DNA from 4 places in the Cobetia sp. 2AS genome. Region 2 is predicted to be linked to each of the others. Evidence: predicted binding sites of a transcription regulator. Region 2 holds the regulator's gene; each other region holds the start of a gene.
The links. The regulator PhoB, encoded in region 2, activates phosphate uptake and scavenging genes when phosphate is short. The targets are predictions, from matches to a motif close to TGTCATANNNNTGTCANA.
Positions count from the first base shown of each region.

Region 1: a site for PhoB is predicted at 3,068-3,085, ahead of QD356_RS03030 (glycosyltransferase family 1 protein). Genes of this name have one in related genera too.
Region 3: a site for PhoB is predicted at 3,741-3,758, ahead of QD356_RS06555 (UTRA domain-containing protein). Genes of this name have one in related genera too.
Region 4: a site for PhoB is predicted at 2,624-2,641, ahead of QD356_RS17550 (NAD(P)H-quinone oxidoreductase). Genes of this name have one in related genera too.

Region 1 covers NZ_JARWKQ010000001.1:706,591-711,712, reverse strand. The annotation lists gene nhaD (sodium:proton antiporter NhaD) at 1-796, opposite strand, end outside; gene QD356_RS03040 (acyltransferase) at 1,069-1,971, shown strand; gene QD356_RS03035 (LysM peptidoglycan-binding domain-containing protein) at 1,961-2,914, shown strand; gene QD356_RS03030 (glycosyltransferase family 1 protein) at 3,151-4,308, shown strand; gene QD356_RS03025 (phosphatase PAP2 family protein) at 4,280-4,831, shown strand; gene QD356_RS03020 (alpha-ketoglutarate-dependent dioxygenase AlkB) at 4,917-5,122, shown strand, end outside.
Region 2 covers NZ_JARWKQ010000005.1:81,408-86,529, forward strand. The annotation lists gene QD356_RS13650 (FAD-dependent oxidoreductase) at 1-329, opposite strand, end outside; gene QD356_RS13655 (chorismate lyase) at 669-1,226, shown strand; gene ubiA (4-hydroxybenzoate octaprenyltransferase) at 1,294-2,184, shown strand; gene phoB (phosphate regulon transcriptional regulator PhoB) at 2,408-3,097, shown strand; gene phoR (phosphate regulon sensor histidine kinase PhoR) at 3,105-4,427, shown strand; gene cysZ (sulfate transporter CysZ) at 4,630-5,122, opposite strand, start outside.
Region 3 covers NZ_JARWKQ010000002.1:331,579-336,700, forward strand. The annotation lists gene QD356_RS06540 (hypothetical protein) at 31-219, shown strand; gene QD356_RS06545 (NYN domain-containing protein) at 425-982, shown strand; gene QD356_RS06550 (MFS transporter) at 1,267-2,619, shown strand; gene QD356_RS06555 (UTRA domain-containing protein) at 2,780-3,550, opposite strand; gene QD356_RS06560 (extracellular solute-binding protein) at 4,237-5,122, shown strand, end outside.
Region 4 covers NZ_JARWKQ010000010.1:43,079-48,200, reverse strand. The annotation lists gene QD356_RS17560 (sel1 repeat family protein) at 123-608, shown strand; gene QD356_RS17555 (hypothetical protein) at 844-1,350, shown strand; gene QD356_RS17550 (NAD(P)H-quinone oxidoreductase) at 1,541-2,509, opposite strand; gene QD356_RS17545 (lysophospholipid acyltransferase family protein) at 2,722-4,503, shown strand; gene QD356_RS17540 (TIGR00730 family Rossman fold protein) at 4,670-5,122, opposite strand, start outside.

The DNA.
Region 1 (5,122 bases), on a different contig from region 2:
CGACATGTCCAAGCAGGAACATCAACGACATCCCAAACAGGAAGGTCAGCAGCGGCGGCACGCCAAACAGCACGTTGAGCCCGAGGGTCGATAGGATGGTGGCCAGAAACAGCCAGGCGACCAGACGATCAAGACGCCGGGTCTCGCGCGGCTCGCGCACCAGGTTCACCTCGCCTCCCAGCCCGGGCAGCAGTAGCGTCGCCAGCAGCATCACGCTGAGGAAGGACGGCAGCGCCAGCAGCATCAGCTCACTGATGCGCACCTTGCCCGCCAGGAAGATCATCAGCGTGGTCACATCCCCGGTGATCAGCGCCACCCCGCCGGAGTTGACGGCGAATACCGCCAGCACCGCAAAGCGCAGCGTCTTCTTCGGCGCCAAGCCCAGCGACAGCACCAGGGTCAGCGAAACCAGCGTCGCGGTGATGTTGTCGGCCAGCGATGAAAAGGCGAAGGCAAAGAGCCCCGTCAGATACAGCAGGCCGCGCTCCCCGATGCGTTTCGGCAGCAGGCGGTAGATCAGATTGGCGATCAGCCCCTTGGCATTGAGAAAGGCCACGAAGGTCATCGCCGCCATCAGAAACAGCCACAAGGTGGCGATCTCGAGCAGGTTCTCGTTCAAGACCTCGGGGACATCATCCACCGCCAGGGCCGCGGGGCCGAAGATGAATAGCAGCAACCAGCTGAAGGTGCCCAGCAACAAGGTCGTCTTGGCCTTGTTGAGATGGATCACATCCTCGATGGCAATCAACACGAAGGCGGCCAGCGCCAGCCCGATCAATAATCCCTGCAACCACATGCCACTCTCACTCCCTGAGATATCGCCGCGCAGCGGCGGCGATGATTGACGGTGCCCGGCGTGACTTCAGCGTGAGCCCTGCCACGACCTTTCCCTTGCACCGACCCGTCACACGACCGGCGATGCATCTCATCACAGCTGCGTGCGCCCCGCCATTCGACCTGAGGGGGCGTTCGCTTCGTGCAACGCAGGGTTGCCATCCCCCACGCAAGCGGGGTGGGCATCCACTCTTGGGTGAATTACGATGGCGCCACCTGATGAAGGAGTCATGCATGTCGAGTATCAGAGGTGTCATCAGCCTTGTCTTTCTGATCATCAATACCCTGTGCTGGGCGCTGCCGCTGTATCTGCTGGCCGCACTCAAGCTGATCACGCCATCGCGCCGCCTGCAGTTGCACATGCTGGAGGGGCTCAACCGCCTCGCCATGGGCTGGATCGGCACCAACAACCTGTGGATTCGCCATGTGCTGCGCCCGCGCTGGGACATCCACGTGCCGCCATCGCTGCGCGATGGGTCTGCCCGACGTCGCTGGTGGCTGGTGATCGCCAATCATCGCAGCTGGACTGACATCTTCGTTCTCCAGTACGCCCTGCACCGTCGTACGCCGATGCCCAAGTTCTTCCTCAAGCAGGAGCTCATCTGGGTACCGGTGATCGGCCTTGCCTGGTGGGCGCTGGAATTCCCGTTCATGCGCCGTTACAGCCAGCAGAAACTGGCCAGCAATCCGCGGCTCGCCGAGCGTGATCGCGAAGCGACGCGACGCATGTGCGAGCGCTCGCGCCAGGCGCCGATGGCGATCTTCAACTTCGTGGAAGGCACTCGCTTCACGCCCGCCAAGCACAGCCAGCAGCAAAGCCCTTTCCAGCACCTGCTCAAGCCGCGTGCCGGCGGCAGTGCCCAGGTGATCAACACGCTTGGCGATCGACTTTCCGGTATTCTGGATGCCACCCTCGATTACCGACATGCCGATGCCAGTTTCTGGCAGTTCCTGTGCGGTCACGGGGGCGACATCACGCTCGTCATCACTCAGCGGCCGTTGGAGCCCTGGATGCTGGACGGCAACTATCATGCGGACGCCGCCTATCGCGAGCGCTTCCAGCAATGGCTCAATCAGGTCTGGAAGGACAAGGATGCCCGACTGTCACGTGCAGGGAATGACATTGATGAACACTGAATACGGCCTGAATGCCGCGGACTTCTCGGCACGAGCGCAGGCCGGACCTGACGTGAACCGTCCACTTCTGCAGCGGGCCGGCCTCGCGCTGCGCTGGCTGGCGCTGATCTGCCTCGGCCTGTGGCTGAGCGGCTGCGCGACCGGCAGCTACTCCGGCTCGCCGGCCGGCCAGTGGGTCACCATCCAGAAGGGCGATACCCTGGGGCAGATCGCGCGCGATGCCGACATTCCCCTGCTGCGCCTCACGCGCTTCAATCCGGGCGTCAAGATTCGTGACCTCAAGGTCGGTCAGCGCATCCTGGTGCCCACCGCGCGTGAGCGGGCTCCCTCCGGCGGCCCGTATCGCTATCAGCTGCGCCCCGGCGACACCTACTCCAAGGTCGGTCGCTATTTCGGTGCCAGCCCGCAGCGCATTCAGGCCGCCAACCCCGGCAAGGACCCCAATGATCTCGATGTCGGCATGCTGATCTCGGTGCCGCTCAACGGTGGCCCGAGCCGCAGCGCCCCGGCCGCGCGCGCCAGCGGTGGCAGCCTGGTCGCCCGCCCGGACCCCGGCCCGCTGCAGAAGCCGGGCCAGTCATGGCGCTGGCCTGCCGCCGGCAGCGTGACGCGTGAATTCGGCACCAACGGCAATGGCCAGCTGGCGCCCATGCAGATTCGTACCGCCGCCAGCGGCATCGCCAGTGCACCGGCGCGGGGCGAAGTGCGCTTCGCCGACTCCATGCGCCAACTGGGCAACGTGGTCATCCTGCACCACTCCGGCAACCTGCAGAGCGTGCTGGCCCAGTGCGGCGAGATTCTGGTCAAGGTGGGTCAGCAGGTCACTCCGGGCACGCCGCTTTGTCGCGTCGCACGCGGCAACAACGGTCAGCATGAATTGCTGTTCGACGTGCGCCACGGCGGCAAGCCGATCGACCCGCGCGAGATTCTCGAGAAGCGCTGAACCAGCGTTGCTTCACGGCGCCAGCCCGACATGGCGCCACCTCCAATCCCCGCCAGATGACGACAGCGCCGGTGCCACGCCGGTGACTGTCGTCCTTGCTTGACGATTCATGAGACAACCCACATACCTCTGAGTTGTGAGGGGTTGAGGGTGTGTCATCGCTTCGTCACCTGCTTGTTATGCCGCCGTCACTCCCTCTCTCGATAATGACCACAATAGTCATCTAGGGAGACGTCATGGAGCGCATTGCCTTCGTCAGTGAAACCTGGCATCCGGAGATCAATGGCGTGGCTCATACCTTGAGTCATCTATGCGATCAACTCATCGCACGCGGCTGTGAGCTCCAACTCATTCGTCCCGCCACCCGAGATGGCAGCCTGGAGCCGCGTGTCCAGCAGGAGCTTCAGGTACGCGGCTTCCGCCTGCCCGGATATGACACCGTGCAGGTCGGCGTGCCGGCACCGCAGCGCCTGATGCGCATGTGGCGCGAGCATCGCCCCTCCGTCGTCTATATCGCCACCGAAGGCCCGCTGGGCATCAGCGCGCTGATGGTCGCCCGCCGTCTGGGCCTGCCGGTGGTCGCGGGCTTCCATACCAATTTCGATCAATACAGCACCCACTACCGGCTCAAGGCGCTACGTCCGCTGGTGCGGCGCGGCCTGCGACGCTTCCACAATGCCGCCAACATGACGCTGGTACCGACCCGCACCCAGGCAGACAGCCTGATGCAGCAAGGTTTCGAGCATGTGCAGGTGGTGGGACGCGGCCTGGATTGCGAGCGCTTCTCGCCCAGTCATCGCAGCGAAGCATTGCGCAAGTCATGGGGCGTCAGCTCACAGCAACCCGTCGCGCTGCACGTCGGGCGCTTGGCCGCCGAGAAGAACATCGAGCTGCTGATCCGCACCTATGAGGCCATGCTGGCCGTGCAACCGGACCTCGCCCTGGTGCTGGTGGGAGACGGCCCGCTGCGCGAACGCTTGGAACAGCGCCTGCCCGAGGCGATCTTCGCCGGCTTCCAGACCGGTGAGGCGCTGGCCGCCCATTACGCCAGTGCCGACCTGTTCGTCTTCCCGTCACTGTCGGAGACCTTCGGCAATGTGGTGCTGGAAGCCATGGCCAGCGGACTGACCGTGATCGCCTTCGATTACGCGGCGGCCGCCGAGGTGATCCGCGATGATCACCAGGGCCTGCTGGCGCCCTGCAGCCAGCCGGAGCGCTTCATCGAACAGGCGGTGGAGGCCTGCCAGCGGCCGGCCCGCATCGCCAGACTGGGACGTGCCGCCCGCGTGCGCGTCGAACCATTGGGCTGGAGCCGCATCGCCGAGGGCTTTCTGACCTGCTTGCGCCACGCCGAGGAGAAGCCCGATGCACGATCGCAGCCTTCCCGTCTTTGAGCGACTGGACCTTCTTGAGTGGCGCCTGTGCCGCCAGGTAGCACGCCTGGCGCTGTTCCGGCCGATACTCACCCTGTTTCGTATCGTCTCGCGCCTGGGCGACTGGCCGGTATGGGCGCTGCTGACGCTGAGCCTGCCGCTGCACCATGCCATGGGCGGCTGGCTGTTTCTGGAATTCGGCCTGGCGGCCGGTGCCGGGGCGCTGCTCTACCGCGCGCTCAAGACGCGGCTATGTCGGGAACGTCCGTTCATCACCTTCAACACCATCAACTGCACCATGCCGCCGCTGGACCGCTACAGCTTTCCCAGCGGTCACACCCTGCATGCTGCCCTCTTCGCCAGCCTGACCGCTCAACAGCTGCCGGAGCTTGCCATCCTCGTCACGCCGCTGGCGCTGCTGATCGCGCTTTCCCGGGTGATCCTCGGCTTGCATTACGTCAGTGATGTGCTGGCCGGCGCGCTGCTGGGGCTGGGCCTTGCCGAGGTGGCCATCCTGACCTTCGAGGCGCTGCTGACGACCTGACGCTCGCGAGGCATGCGCCAGCCCGGGGGCGGCGCGAATCGAGAGCCACTTGCCCAACCTGACGCGGCTCTGGCACTCTCGCCGCATGACGACTCCTTCTGCTGGCAATGATCTCTTCGCCGCCCTCTCGACCTCTGATTCGACGTCCGCGGCTGATGGAGCTGCGCGCCAGACGGCGGCGGATGGCTCGGCCCTGGCAGCTCGCCCACGCGAGCTGCCCGATGACTGGCTCACCCTCACGCACGGCTGGTACCGCCACCCGCTGCATCCGCTGTATCTCAAGCCGCGCGC
Region 2 (5,122 bases):
CCGAGTGCCAGCACCAGCTCGTCATAGGCCAGACACTCCTCGCCCAGCCATAGCTGGCGGGCATCACCGTCGATGGCGGTGACGCGTTGATGGGTACGCAGCTCGGCATTCAACTCGTCCACCAGCGCCACCGGCGCCTGACGCGACAGGTCGGTGGCCGACATCTTCTTGGCGAAGGCGGTGGACAGCATGGGCTTGGCGTAATCGTGGCCGCTATCCTGGCTGATGAGGATCAGCCGGCTGTCCTTGTCACGCGCACGCAGCGCGCGCGCCAGACCAATGCCCGCCATGCCGGTACCAATGATGACAAGGGTGCGAGGGTCGCGCATGGCACCATCTCCTGAGATCGATCCGAGGGAAGCGCTGATGAAAGAGCGCCAGCAGCGTCCGTCATGAACGCCGATGAATGCGCCCAGCATACCAGCCCGCCAGCAGTGCAGGCATGCCTGAGCGGGAGGCCTTGCCGCCCGGCCATGCTAGACTCGCCATTTCGTCATCCTGACAGGGAATTCACCGTGGTCCGATGCCCAGCAGGCGAGCCTCATCGCGCAGCGCTCACGCCACAGACCTCCACCTGTGAGGCGCCTCATCCGTCAGCCGAGTCCCTGTGCCAGCCTGCGCCTCGCTGGCCTTCGCCCACGCGCGCGGCACCCGCTGCTTCGGCGGCGGTGCGCCGCCATTGGCAGCCGGCTGCCGCGCTGCAGGGGGTCATGCCAGCCGGCTGGTGGGCGTGGCTCTCCTCGACGGACTCGCTGACCCAGCGTCTTGCCAGCACCATGCAGCAGCAGGATGAACGCGATGACCAGCCCATCCAGGGCCTGCGCGTGCGCCTGCTGCTGCAGGACACCGGCCCCGCACGGCTGGATGAGGCGCGCCTGCTGGGCATCGGCCCACGCCGGCATGTCTGGCGACGCGAAGTGGCACTCTGTCATGGCGATACGCCATGGGTGATCGCACGCTCGCTGGCGGCGCTGGACCTGGCCCACGGTCATCGCCTCTCGACGCTGGGCGAGCGCTCGCTGGGCCATTGGCTGTTTCGCCAGCCCGACCTGACCCGCAGCGCCATCGATGTCAGCCGCGCCCCGCTGGTGCTTTCGAGCCCCAGGCCGCTGGCCCGCACCACCAGCCTGTGGATGCGCCGCTCGATGTTCTCGCATGGTCGCTTCAAGGTGCTGGTGCAGGAGGGCTTCACACCGGCCTTCCAGCACGCGCTGCAGCTGGCCTGAGCCTTGCGGCCGACTGGCCTCGTTTCCCTCTCTTCCCTTGCCCACTACCACCCGCCCAGGAGCCCCGATGACCGCGTCATCCACTTCCGCCGCTTCGCGTCCTTCCAGACTGGCCGACTACCTCGCCCTGACACGGCTGGACCGCCCCATCGGCACCTGGCTGCTGATGTGGCCGACCCTGTGGGCACTGTGGCTGGCGGCAGATGGCATTCCCGAGCGCACGACCCTGCTGATCTTCATCGCCGGGGTCTATCTGATGCGCGCCGCCGGCTGCGTCATCAACGACTACGCCGACCGCCATTGGGACAAGCATGTCGAGCGCACGCGTGATCGGCCGCTGACCTCGGGTCGCATCTCGGAACGCGAGGCGCTGACGCTGTTCGGGGGGCTGGTCGCGGCCGCCTTCGTGCTGGTGTGCTTCACCAACCTGACCACGGTGCTGCTGTCGATCGTCGCCGTGCTGCTAGCGGCCAGCTATCCGTTCATGAAGCGCTTCCATCATCTGCCTCAGGTAGTGCTGGGCGCCGCCTTCGGCTGGGCGATTCCGATGGCCTTCGCCGCGACGCTGGAGGAGGTACCGACCTACGGCTGGTGGCTGTTCGCGGCCAACCTGATGTGGACGGTGGCCTACGACACCGCCTACGCGATGGTCGATCGCAACGACGACCTCAAGGTGGGCATCAAGTCCACCGCCGTGCTGTTCGGGCGTGCCGACAAGCTGATGATCGGCCTGTTGCAGCTGGGCATGCTGGTGGTGTTGATCGGCATCGGCCTGCACTTGGCGCTGGGCATCTTCTACTGGCTGGGGCTGGCTGCCGCCGCCGTCACCTTCGTCTGGCAGCAACGTCTGATCCGTGAGCGTGAGCGTGCGCCCTGCTTCCAGGCCTTCCTGAACAATCATTGGACGGGTCTGCTGATCTTCGCCGGTATCGCCCTGGCGACCTGGCCGATGAGCTGACTCCTGCATAAACATTAGTATTATTTAATTTAAAGCGACCCCTGCCCTCTGTTGCTCCCCAGCCCACGGTTCATGCCTGCCTGCCGCGCCTCCAAGGCGGCTGGCAGGCTTGGGTGCAAGCTGCCATGCTGGCAGTTGTCATCTCGTTGTCATATAAGCGGGTTGTAATCGTCATCGACTTGTCATTCTGGCGCGTGCGCCGACTGCTGCATGGGATCTAGCGATGAGCTCCAAGACCGTACTGATTGTCGACGATGAATCCTCGATTCGCGAGATGATCGCCGTTGCCCTCGAAATGGCGGATTACCGCGTGCTGGAGGCAGACAATGCCCAGGACGCCCACGCCATCGTCGTCGATGAAAAGCCCGATCTGCTGTTGCTGGACTGGATGATGCCGGGCACCAGTGGCCTGGAGCTCGCGCGGCGTCTCAAGCGTGACGAGACCACCTCGGAGCTGCCGATCATCCTGTTGACCGCCAAGGGCGAGGAAGACAACAAGATTCAAGGCCTGGAAGCCGGTGCCGACGACTACATCACCAAGCCCTTCTCGCCGCGCGAGCTGGTCGCCCGTCTCAAGGCCGTGCTGCGTCGCACCACTCCCAAGGGGGTCGAGGAGGCGGTGGAAGTCGAAGGCCTGATGCTCGACCCGGCCAGCCACCGCGTCACCGCCCACGGCAACTCGCTGGATGTCGGCCCGACCGAATATCGCCTGCTGCAGTTCTTCATGACGCATCAGGAGCGCGCCTACACGCGCAGCCAGCTGCTCGATCAGGTATGGGGCGGCAACGTCTATGTCGAGGAGCGCACCGTGGACGTGCACATCCGTCGCCTGCGCAAGGCGCTGGGCACAGGCCATCAGCATCTGATCCAGACCGTCCGCGGCACCGGTTACCGCTTCAGCGCTCAGGCCTGAGGGATTCATGCGCTATTGGACCAACGAGCTATGGCGCCTCGGCTACCTTGCCGGTGGCTTCGGCCTGATCGGTGGCCTGCTGGGCCATCTGGGCTGGGGCCTGGCGCTGGGCCTTTCGCTGTATCTGTTCGTCCATCTCAAGCACTTGAAGAGCCTCTACACCTGGCTGATCACCAATCCCCATGAAGAGCCGCCGCCCGGCGATGGCGTCTGGGGAGACCTGCTCGATCGTCTCTACCGCTACCAGAAGGGCCAGCGACAGGCTCAGGAGCGACTGCGCAGCATCCTCAACCGTATCCAGGAATCCTCCGAGGCCATGCGCGACGGCCTGGTGATGCTGGACAACCACGGTGACATGGAATGGTGGAACAGCGCTGCCGAGCAGCTGGTCGGTCTCAAGGCCAGCCACGACCGCGGCCAGCACATCACCAACTATCTGCGTGACCCCGTCTTCATCGACTACTTCAACCGGCTGGCCTACCGCGAGCCGCTGACACTCCAGTCGCCGCTGTCTGACAACCTGACGCTGCAGATCTCCATCACCCTGTTCGGTGACAACGAGCGTCTGGTCATGCTGCGTGACGTCACCCGCCTCTATCGCCTGGAAGAGATGCGCCGCGACTTCGTGGCCAATGTCTCCCATGAGCTGCGCACGCCGCTGACGGTACTGGCCGGCTATCTCGAGACCTACTCCGATTACGCCGATGACCTGCCACCGCGCTGGCAGCGTGGACTGGGCCAGATGCAGAGCCAGACCGACCGCATGCAGCATCTGGTCGAGGACCTGCTGACCCTGTCACGCCTGGAAACCGACGAGCTGTCCGACAATGGTCGCTGCATCGACATGAGCGCCCTGCTCGGCCATATCCGCGACGACGCCGAAGGCCTGTCCCAGGGGCGCCACACCTTCTCCATCGAGGCCGATGCCAGCCTGTCACTGCGCGGTGAGGAGCAGGAACTGCGCAGCGCGATCTCGAATCTGGTCTTCAATGCGGTGCGCTACACCCCCGAAGACTGCCATATCACCCTGCGCTGGAAGGCGGATGACCAGGGCCTGCTGGTCGAGGTGGAAGATGATGGGGATGGCATCGACCCGGTGCACCTGCCGCGCCTGACCGAGCGCTTCTACCGCATCGACAAGGGCCGCAGCACCGCCACGGGAGGCACCGGCCTCGGGCTTGCCATCGTCAAGCATGTGCTGATTCGCCATCAGGGCCATCTGGAGATCGACAGCCACCCCGGCGAGGGTGCGCGCTTCCGCTGTCACTTCCCCGACGAGCGCGCCTGTCAGGCGAGCGCTCCCCAGGCCAGCAGTGCGCTAGCCCAGTGATGGGCTGAATCAGTGATGATCTGACCCGGACGCCAGCCCAACGCAGAACGCCCCGCAGCCACCTCGACAGGAGGCGACTGCGGGGCGTTTCGTTTGGTCAATCAGACGACGCTGCGGCTATTTCAGCGACGTGCCAACCTAGCGACGAGTCAGTTCAGCGACGAATCAGTTCAGCGACAAGCCAGCTCTGCGACAGGCTGTCTCAACGACGCGGCGCCGGCAACTGACGGTAGTGGCTCTGCCACATCAATACCGCCCCGGCGACGGCGCCCGGGATGAACAGCAGATTGGCCAGCGGCACCAGCGTCATGACGAACACCGCGGCGCCGAAGGTCAGTGAGGGCCACCAGCGCGCCTTGAGGCGCTGCTTCATGTCACCGAAGCTGACCTGATGGTTGTCCATCGGGTAGTCGAGGTACTGGATCGACATGCTCCAGGCCGAGAACAGTCCCCACAACAGCGGTGAGAGCAGGTTCAGGCCCGGAATGAAGCCGATGATGAACAGCGCGATCATGCGTGGGATGAAGTAGCCCAGCTTGGCCATTTCACGCCCCAGCGAGTCGACGCCGATCTTCATCAGGCCACGGTCATCGTCGATCAGGGTGCCATCCAGACGATGCTCGACCTTCTCGGCCAGAATGCCGTAGAAGGGCGCGGCGATCAGATTGGTCACCAGGCTGAAGGTGAAGAACACC
Region 3 (5,122 bases), on a different contig from region 2:
CACCCCTCACGTCTTGGAACGGAGTCCCGCATGGCGAATACTCGTACTGCTGCAAAGAAAAAAGCACCGGCTGCTGTCGAAACCTCAGCCTCGCTTGAAGCTCAGATGCAGGCCTTCCTGGACCGTGGTGGCAAGGTGGATGTGATTGAATCCGGTGTCAGCGGCCAGGTCATTGGCGTCAAGCCGACCAAGCCGTCAAACCCTGCTGCCAAGAGCTGAGGCTTGCCCATCAAGCCTTGGTGCCCAAACGCGCTGCTCGCCTCACTCAACTGGCGTCTGCCATCGAGTCACTGACCGGTGAGAGCGCTGTTCATCGCTAGACCTCCAGCCGCTGCCCTGCATCATCAGGTAGCGGCCGGCTTCTTTATGGGGAGAGGAAAATCGCCTCTTGCCTGCCCTTGCTCCTCCCGCCACGGCGACGCCCATGCCAGCCTCTACTTCGCGCGACAGCTCCCTCGACTCCCGCCAGCACAGCGTGTATGGCACTCGCGACGCGGATGGGGCACGAGCGCGCCTGGCCGTCTTCATTGATGTGCAGAACATCTACTACACCACCCGCGATACCTTCGGCCGGCAGTTCGATTATCGTCGCCTGTGGGCAGAGCTAGAGCGCCTCGGCTCGATCCAGCATGCCTACGCCTACGCGATCGACCGTGGCGACCCCAAGCAGCAGCAATTCCAGCAGCGCCTGCGCGAGATAGGCTTCACGGTCAAACTCAAGCCCTTCATCCAGCGCGGCGACGGCTCGGCCAAGGGCGACTGGGATGTCGGCATCACCATCGACGTGATGGAAGCCGCCCTCGAGGTCGATGAGATCATCCTCGCCTCCGGCGATGGCGACTTCGCCCTGCTGCTGGACCATGTCGCCACCCGCCACGCCATCACCACCCGCGTGTATGGCGTCGAAGCCCTCACCGCCCTCGCCCTGATGAAAAGCGCCCATCACTTCCGCGAAGTCGATGAAAGCCTGCTGATGCGCTGAAATCTGTCTGGCGCCCTCCCCTTTTGATCAGCTTGTTCTCTGTCATGTCAGCAACGGCCTGAGACGGGCTTCCTGCACCCGACATGCTGAATGCCAAGGCGCCACAGCATATTGACGGCATCGGTCATGTCCCATCAGTCATGTCCCATCGGTCATGTCGTATCGGACATTACTGATGTCGCATTGAGCGTGATCGCCCTATACCGCGTGCCGCAGGATGACGCAGGGAGCTGTGCGCTGTTACAGCCACACCTCTTCCCGATTCCTCTCATGCGGAGCAAGACATGAACAACAACAAGACAGGCGGGACCGACAGCATCTCGCCAGCCACGCTGAGACGCGTGCTGGCAGCCTCTGCCATCGGCAATTTCATTGAATGGTTCGACTTCGCCATCTACGGCTTCATGGCCGTGATCATCTCGCAGCACTTCTTCCCGCAGGGCGATTCGACTCTGGCACTGATCCAGACCTTTGCCGTCTTTGCGGTATCCTTTGCCTTGCGTCCCCTCGGCGGCATCTTCTTCGGCACCCTGGGGGACCGCATCGGGCGCAAGAATGTCCTGGCCATCACCATCATCATGATGGCCAGCGCCACCGCCTTGATCGGTCTGTTGCCGACCTATCAGAGCATCGGCATGCTGGCTCCGCTGCTATTGACGCTGGCTCGCTGCGCTCAGGGTTTCTCGGCAGGCGGCGAATACGCCGGTGCCTGCGCCTTCGTGATGGAGCACGCCCCTGACGACAAGCGTGGCTGGTACGGAAGCTTCATTCCCGTCTCGACCTTCAGCGCCTTCGCCACAGCAGCAGCACTCGGTCTAGGCCTCAACAGCCTGGTATCGGAAGCCACCATGCAGGCATGGGGCTGGCGTGTCCCCTTTCTGATCGCCGCCCCCTTGGGGCTGATCGGGCTGTACATGCGCCTCAAGCTGGATGACTCACCGGCGTTCCACCTGATTCAGCAGGAACACAATGCCACCAGCGCCCCGCTCAAGGAAACACTGACCACCCACGGCAGCACCATCGTAAGCCTGATGGCCTTCATCTCTGCCACGGCGCTGTCGTTCTACATGTTCAGCACCTATTTCGCGACCTATATGCAGGTGGCGGGTGGCGCCACGCGCCAGACGGCATTGCTGGCAAGCCTGGGCGGCCTCATCGTCGCCGCATTGCTGTGCCCATTGGCCGGGCGGTATTCGGACCTTGTCGGGCGACGCAATACCATCATCACGGCGTGTGGCAGTCTGGCCGTCGCGGTATTTCCCGCCTATTCGCTCGCCGCCAGTGGCACCTTGTGGGCGTCCATGCTGGGCGCTTCATTGATGGCGGTCGGTGCCGTGCTCTGCGGTGTCGTCACGGCCGCACTGCTCTCGGAGCAGTTCCCGACCCGGGTGCGCTATACCGCCTCGGCACTCAGCTACAATGTCGCCTACACCATCTTCGGCGGCACCGCCCCGCTGGTCGCCACCTGGTTGATCGACCTGAGCGGCAACAACCTGGCACCGGCCTGGTACCTGATCGCGATCGCCGCCGTGGCCCTGCTCGGCGGCCTGCGACTGCCGGAAACCCGTGGCATCTCGCTCACCGACATCCCGGAGACTCCCCGCAAGAGAGCGTCGAGCGTCATACCGGCCGCATGAACTGAGGTCTCGTGACCACTGATGAACTCGGCCTGACAGGCATGCCCCCTCAGCGATGACAAAACACCCGCCACAGCGACTGATTCTCGCCATGGCGGGTGTTTTCGTCTGGGCCACCAGCGGCCTGCCAGACATTCAGGCTTCGCCGCGAACTTGACAACTAGCTCTGTGGTGCGGCACTCAGCGTCAATTCGATGGCATCGTGGCGCCAGTGTTCATCATCGCAGTCCACCGCGCGGCCATTCTGATCGAAGTTGATGCGGGTGATGCGCTGCGCGGGGCTGCCCTGTGCGGCGTTCAGCGCGGCGGCGGCCTCAGCGTCGAACACCGTGGAGGCCAGCTCGAAGCTGACGCGACTGACACGAATGGCGTATTCGTGTCGATAGAGGTCGGTCAGGGAGTGGGCTCCGAGGTCGAAATCCAGGATGCCCGGGAAGCAGTCACGTCGCAGGTGATGGCAGACATGCAGCACGCGCCGCCCATCGATACGCCGCACGCGAGTGATGCGATAGACCACTGAGCCCTCCGCAATCCCCAGTCGCCGCGCGATCACCGCGTTGGCAGCGACTTCTCCTGCCGCCAGTACCTCGGTGCTGGCCACCCGCTGCTGTGACTCGACCATGTCTCGAAATGGCAGGCACGCCAGCAAGTCATAGCGCAGTCGTGGCGGCGAGACGAACCAGCCCCGCCGATTCTCGCGATAGATACGCCCCTCCGCCTCCAGCTGCAGCAAGGTGTCGCGCAGCGTGACCCGCGTCGTGGCAAAGCGTTCGATCATCTCGCGCTCGGAGGGCAGGCGCTGTGAAGCGCGTAGCGGCGCTGCCTCAAGATGGTTCAGCAGCCTGCCCTTGAGCCCTGCCACGGGGACATCCGCGTCAGGAGTTGCCGATGAAGCGGCGTCACTCTGGGGCTCAAGCGAAGATGAAGGCATGCGAAGTTCCTGAAAGATAACGAAAGACAGCAATTTCTGGCGAGTCACTTGCATGACATCCAGAGCGTCCAGGATGGAAAGGGTCAGAGAGAAGCGATTTCTGTGGTCTAGTTCAGACACCCCACAAAGCTCAGAGCGACTTTTCAAGACACGCTTGTCGAGACACGCATGAGGAGAATAGTGGCATTGGCGTGACAACTCGGTGACAGCACAACTCTGGCTGCCACGCCAGCTCAGCCATCACGCGCTGACTCATGCCTTGCACGCCCTGCTTTGCACACTTGTGACTGTGGAAGATAGCGAGGACCGGGGCCCGCGGCAAGGCACGAAGAAGGCACGAAGAAGGCACGAAGAAGGTATGAAGGAGGCACGAAGAAGGTATGAAGGAGGCAGAGGCAGAGCCGCCACCCCATGCCATGACAACGACATGTTGACGACACGCAACTGTCACAGGCGAGCGCTAGAGTCGATCGTGCCTTTCGAACTGAACTAGACCACACAGCTCAGCTGTCTCGACACTTGCCTGAGCACTTGGCAGAGCACTGGTCTGATCAAAGATCCGAGAACTGGCGTGAGCAATGACCTGAGCACCCGGACGTGCTCTCAGCGTGTCGACAGGGTGCCTGATGCCCGTCACGCCTTACCTTCAGCGCAGCGATTGTTCATCACCTACTGGGGAAATCTCCTTGAAGTCGATTGCCACTACCTCATCCCGCTCCACCGGCCTGCTGGTTTCCACCTGCATGGCCGCCCTGTTGGGCAGTGCCTCCGTCAGTGCCGCCGACATGCCGGCTGACCTTCTCGAGGCCGCTCAGTCCGAAGGCCGTGTCGATAGCGTCGGCATGCCGGACAGCTGGGCCAACTGGAAGGACACCTGGGCAGACCTCGAGTCGAAGTATTCCATCGCGCATAGCGATACCGACATGAGCTCCGCCGAGGAAGTCGCCAAGTTCAAGGCCGAGGGTGAGAACGCCACCGCCGATATCGGTGACGTGGGCTTCGCCTTCGGTCCGATCGCGGTGCAGCAAGGCGTGACCCAGGCCTACAAGACCACGACCTGGGAGCAGATCCCGGAGTGGGCCAAAGACAAGGATGGCCACTGGGTATTGGGCTACACCGGCACCATTTCCTTCATGATCAACAAGACACTGGTCAGCGAAGATGAGCGCCCGACCTCCTTCGCCGATCTCGCCGAGGGTGACTACAAGGTGTCCGTCGGCGCGGTGGGCAAGGCCTCCCAGGCCAACAACGCCATTCTGGCCGCTGCCTTCGCCAATGGCGGCAAGGAATCCGACCTGACACCGGGCCTGGAAGTCTTCGCGGAACTGGCGCGCCAGGGCCGTCTGTCACTGGCAGAGCCGAGCATCGCCAACCTGGAGAAAGGCGAAGTCGAAGTCGCCCTGCTGTGGGACTTCAATGCCCTGAACTATCGCGATCAGATCAACCGCGACACCTTCGAGGTCGTCATCCCGTCTGATGCCTCCGTCACCTCCGGCTACGCCACCATCATCAACAAGCATGCCGCGCACCCGAATGCCGCCAAGCTAGCCCGTGAGTACATCCTCTCCGACG
Region 4 (5,122 bases), on a different contig from region 2:
AGTCTTTCTAGGCCGCCCGCAAGGGCAAACTGACAGTGTTGGCAAGGAGAATAGCGTCGCGGGCTCAGGATCGGGCCAGGACACGGCGTCACCCCTCTTATTCTGTATCAAGGTTACTCGTCATGCCGCAGGCCCCAACCCTGATGACTGGACTGAAATACCGCCTGGCGGAGCGTCTGTTCCACGCCTCCTGGCTGTCCGGCTCTCAGCAGAAGCATCGTCTGACCATGCGTCTGTTCAATCACTGCGCCAATGCCGGTCACACCGGTGCGTTGTCATTGTACGGGCACATGCTGTTCCAGCGCGGCAACTCCGCTCAGGAAAAGGCCAAGGGCGCGCGTTTCGTCATCAAGGCCGCGCAGGCCGGCGACGTGCATGCCCAGTATCAGGCGGCGCGTATCTATGAGTATGGCTGTGCCCAGTACCAGAGCGATCCGGCCAAGGCCGTGACCTGGTACGCACGTGCCGCCGAGTGCCGCCATGCTCTCGCGGCCCAGCGCCTGGCGCGTGCCTATCGTGAAGGCTCCCTCGGTCTGGCGGTCTGCCCGCACAAGGCCGAGCAGTGGGAAGCCCACGCCCGCACGGGTAGTGAGGCAGACCTGCACTGAGCTGATGTACTGCTCTCGCTGCCACTGACAACGCCCTCTTCGTGAGGGCGTTGTCGTCTCTGGCCTTCTCATGTGCGTCTCTTGAACGTGATGCCAGCGTGATGGAGCAGATCGACCTGATGCCTGCGTTGACAGCGTCGCGCTCAGGACTCGCCAAGCAGGGGGCAATTCCCGTAACCTGAGGACATTCAACCTCTTCTCGCCCGGGCCCTGTCTGCCTGAGATACCTTGGGAGATTCGTGTGACGCTGCCTATTCTGCTCGATATTGAAGCCTCCGGCTTTGGCCGTGGTAGCTATCCGATCGAGATCGGGCTGGCGCGTGCCGACGGCAGCAGCTGCGCCTTCCTGATACAGCCTCTTGATGAGTGGGTGCATTGGGACCCCAAGGCGGAGCTGTTGCACGGCATCTCACGGGCGCGGCTGGCACGCGAAGGGCGGCCAGTGCGTGAGGTGGCGCAGTGGGTCAATGATGAGCTGGGTGAGGCCGGAATCGCCTACAGCGACAGCTGGGGCTACGACAATACCTGGCTCTCGCTGCTGTTCTATCATGCCGGCATGCTGCCGCGCTTTCGTCTCGAGGCGCTCAGACGGCTGCTCGATGAGGAGCAGCTGAATTGCTGGGCGGAGCTCAAGGAAGCGGTGATCGCCGAGGGCGGCATCCAGCGCCATCGCGCCGGAGATGACGCCCGTCTGCTGCAACTCACCTGGCAGAAAGCCCAGTCGATCGGGCGCAGCGAATAAGTCTCTGCCAGGTGCCTCGGGGCCTACGCCTGGCGGCATGAGCGACACTGCTGTCAGGCCGGGTGTTGTCAGGCGGAGCAGCGAGCACGAGGTAGCGCCAATAAAGCCAAAATAGCGGCAGCCCAGTGGGCTGCCGCTATTTCATGCTGGCGCTTTTTTCATGCTGATATCATCAGCGCCATGACGAGGCTCAGGCGCCCGTCACCGCCAGCAACACCTTGCCGGTGCTGGCGTTGTCCTGCACATAGGCATGCGCGGCATCGGCTTCCTGGATCGGCCAGCTCTTGTCGATATGCGGGCGCAGCTCACCCCGTGCCAGGCGTGGCCACACATGCACATAGAGCGCATCCAGTACCATGCCCTTGCCATCGGGGGAGCGCGACCGCAGGGTCGAGCCGATCAGGCGCTGGCGCTTCATCAGCATGCGACCCAGATCCAGCTCATCCATGCGCCCGCCCATCAGGCCGATCAATACCATGCGGCCATCCTGCTTCAGCACCTGCTGATTGTCGGCCAGATAGCCGCCGCCCACCGGGTCGAGAATCATGTCGGCGCCGCCCCAGTCGTTCACGGCCTCGACGAAGCTGCCATCGTGGCGGTTCCAGCCGGCATCCGCGCCGAGGCGCAGGCAGGTCTCCAGCTTCTCCTGGCTGCCGACGGTCACGAAGCACGGATGCCCGAACAGCCCGCACAGCTGGATGGCGGTGGTACCGATGCCGCTGGCACCGGCGTGCAGCAGCACGCGCTCCTTGTGTTTGAGATTGCCCTCGATGAACAGGTTCAGCCAGGCGGTGGCGAACATCTCCGGCAGGGCGGCGGCGTCTCGCAGGCTATAGCCCTCCGGCACCGGCAGCACCTGCAGGGCGTTGACGACCACTTCCTCGGCATAGCCGCCACCGGACAGCAGCGCGCAGACCGGATCACCGACCTTGAAGCGCTCGACGTGGCGGCCAACTTCACGGATGGTGCCGCTGACCTCAAGTCCCAGGATCTGACTGGCACCTTCAGGTGGCGGATATTGGCCGGCGCGTTGCATCAGGTCTGCGCGGTTGACGCCGGCCCAGGCCACCTCGATACGCACCTCATCCGAGGCGATCCCGTGCGGGGCCTCGGTTTCCTGCCAGACCAGTGATTCATTCTCGACGGCTATCGCAAACATTCGCTCTCTCCTTGGCGTGGCAGTCGCGCTGCCTGTTCGTACGCGGATGATCTCTGTGCCGGGGCGCATCGGCCGCGGATCACGTGGGCGACTGTCATCTCACTGTACGGGGACTGTGACGCATCTGTCATGAAGTGGCGCGAACCTGACGTGATATCAAGCCCCATGATCCAGACCTCGCGTTCCGCACTCCGTGCGGCCAAGGAGAGAGCATGATCGATACTGCCCGCGTCATCGCTGCCAAGTATCCTGCCTTTGCCAAACGTCACCCGCTGATCCGGCGGCCAGCTCTGGCCATGCTGCGGCGCCTGGTGCATGAGGGCGAGATCAATGCCTTCCTCGGCGAGAACTCGGACCAGCGTGGCTTCGACTTCATTGACCGCGTGCTCGATCACTTCTCCTTCGGGTACTCGGTGTCCTCGCGGGAGCGCGAGAACATTCCGGCCTACGGGCGTGTCGTCATCGTCGCCAACCATCCACTGGGGTCACTGGATGGCCTCGCACTGCTCAAGCTGGTCGGCGAAGTGCGCCGCGACGTCAAGATCGTCGCCAACGACATCCTGATGAAGGTCGAGCCGCTGGCACCCTTGCTGCTGCCGCTGGACAACCTCAGTCGCCGTGGCTATCGCAAGAGCAGTGGTCAGATCTGCGATGCGCTGATGAATGAAGAGGCCGTGATCATCTTCCCGGCCGGCGAGGTCTCGCGTGCAGGCCCGACCGGGCCACGCGATGGCAAGTGGCTGTCGGGTTTCCTGCATTTCGCGCGCAAGACCAACGCGCCGGTGCTGCCTATCCACGTCAGCGGGCGCAACTCGACGCTCTTCTATGCGCTGTCGTCGATCAACCGCAGCTTCGGCACGCCCCTGCTGGCCCATGAGATGTTTCGCCAGCGCGAGCGGCAGCTCAAGCTGCGCATCGGCGAGCTGATTCCGTTGGAGCGCCTCGACAGTGATGCCCTCAATACCAACGCCAAGACGCGCCTGCTGCGCAAGCACCTGTATCGCATCGGGCGCGGCAAGCGTGGCCTGTTCGTGACCGAGAAGGCCATCGGCCATCCGGAGGAACGCCAGGCGCTGCGTGAGGAACTGACGCCCTGTGAACTGCTGGGCGAGACCCGCGACGGCAAGAAGATCTATCTGTTCGATGCCTTCCCCGGTTCCAGCGTGATGCGCGAGATCGGGCGACTGCGCGAGATCAGTTTCCGGCGGGTCGGCGAGGGCACCGGTGAGCGGCGCGACATCGATCGCTATGACGCCCACTACCGTCACCTGGTGCTGTGGGATGACGCCGATCTCGAGATCGCCGGTGCCTATCGCATCGGAGAGGTACGCAAGATCATGGCGGCACATGGCGAGAAGGGGCTCTACAGCCCGACCCTGTTCCGCTTCACGCCCGAGATGTTCGAGCGCATGCAGGACGGTCTGGAGCTGGGACGCAGCTTCGTGCAGCCGCGTTACTGGGGGCGGCGCAGCCTCGATTACCTGTGGCAGGGGCTGGGCGCCTATCTGCGCTGTCATCCCGAGATTCGCTGGCTGTTCGGCCCGGTCACGCTCTCCAACAGCTATCCGGAGGCCGCCAGGGCACTGATCGTCAGCTACTACCGTCACTATTACGGGGATGATGAGGGGCTGGCACGTGCGCGGGCACCGGTCGCCCAGAGCGTGCCGGGCAGCGCCGCCCATGAAGCGGAGCGGCTGTTCGATGGTCAGGACGCCGATGGCGATTTCCGCCGCCTGCGTGCCCAGCTGGATGCGATGGGTGTGACGGTGCCGACGCTCTACAAACAGTACGCCGAGGTCACCGAGCCCGGTGGCACCCGTTTCCTCGATTTCAGTGTCGACGCCGATTTCGGTTACTGCATCGACGGCCTGGTGATGGTCGATGTCGAGCAGGTTACCGCCAGCAAGCGGGCGCGTTATATCGGCAAACCCGCTCAGCAGCAGGCCGCCTCGGACGACGCCGTTGAGGCTGTTGGCGAGACGGTGCTGAGCTGAGGCGACGATTTGTTAAGACTGTGCGCTGCTGAAAGAGCGCACTGCTGAAAGAGCATGCTGAGCTGAGACGGCCGCTCGCAGAGTCACTCCCCATGGCGCTGGCGTCATGCGCTTGATGGGGAGTGACGCGACAGGCAGTCAGGTCTCAGGCCTTACGTCTCAAGCCTTACGTCTCGGGCGCCAGTCGCTTCAGCAGGGGCGCGATCTCGCGCTCGCTGATCAGGCGCGCGCGAGTATCCGCATCGAGGAAGCCCGCCTCGACGGTGCGGTCCAGAAACTCGAGCAGGGGCGCGAAGAAGCCGTCACTGTCGAGGACGGCGATCGGCTTGGCGTGAAAGCGCAGGTACTGCCAGGTCCAGGTTTCGAACAATTCCTCCAGGGTGCCAATCCCGCCGGGCAGGGTCACGAAGGCATCCGCCAGTGCGGCCATCTGCGCCTTGCGCTCATGCATGTCCGCCACCTCGATCAAGCGCGTCAGGCCGGTATGCGCCTTCTCGTTGCGTACCAGTGCCTGGGGGATCACGCCGATCACCTCACCGCCCGCTGCCAGCGCGGCATCTGCCAACGCCCCCATCAGGCCGGCGCGCGCGCCTCCGTAGACCAGTCCCCAGCCGCGCTC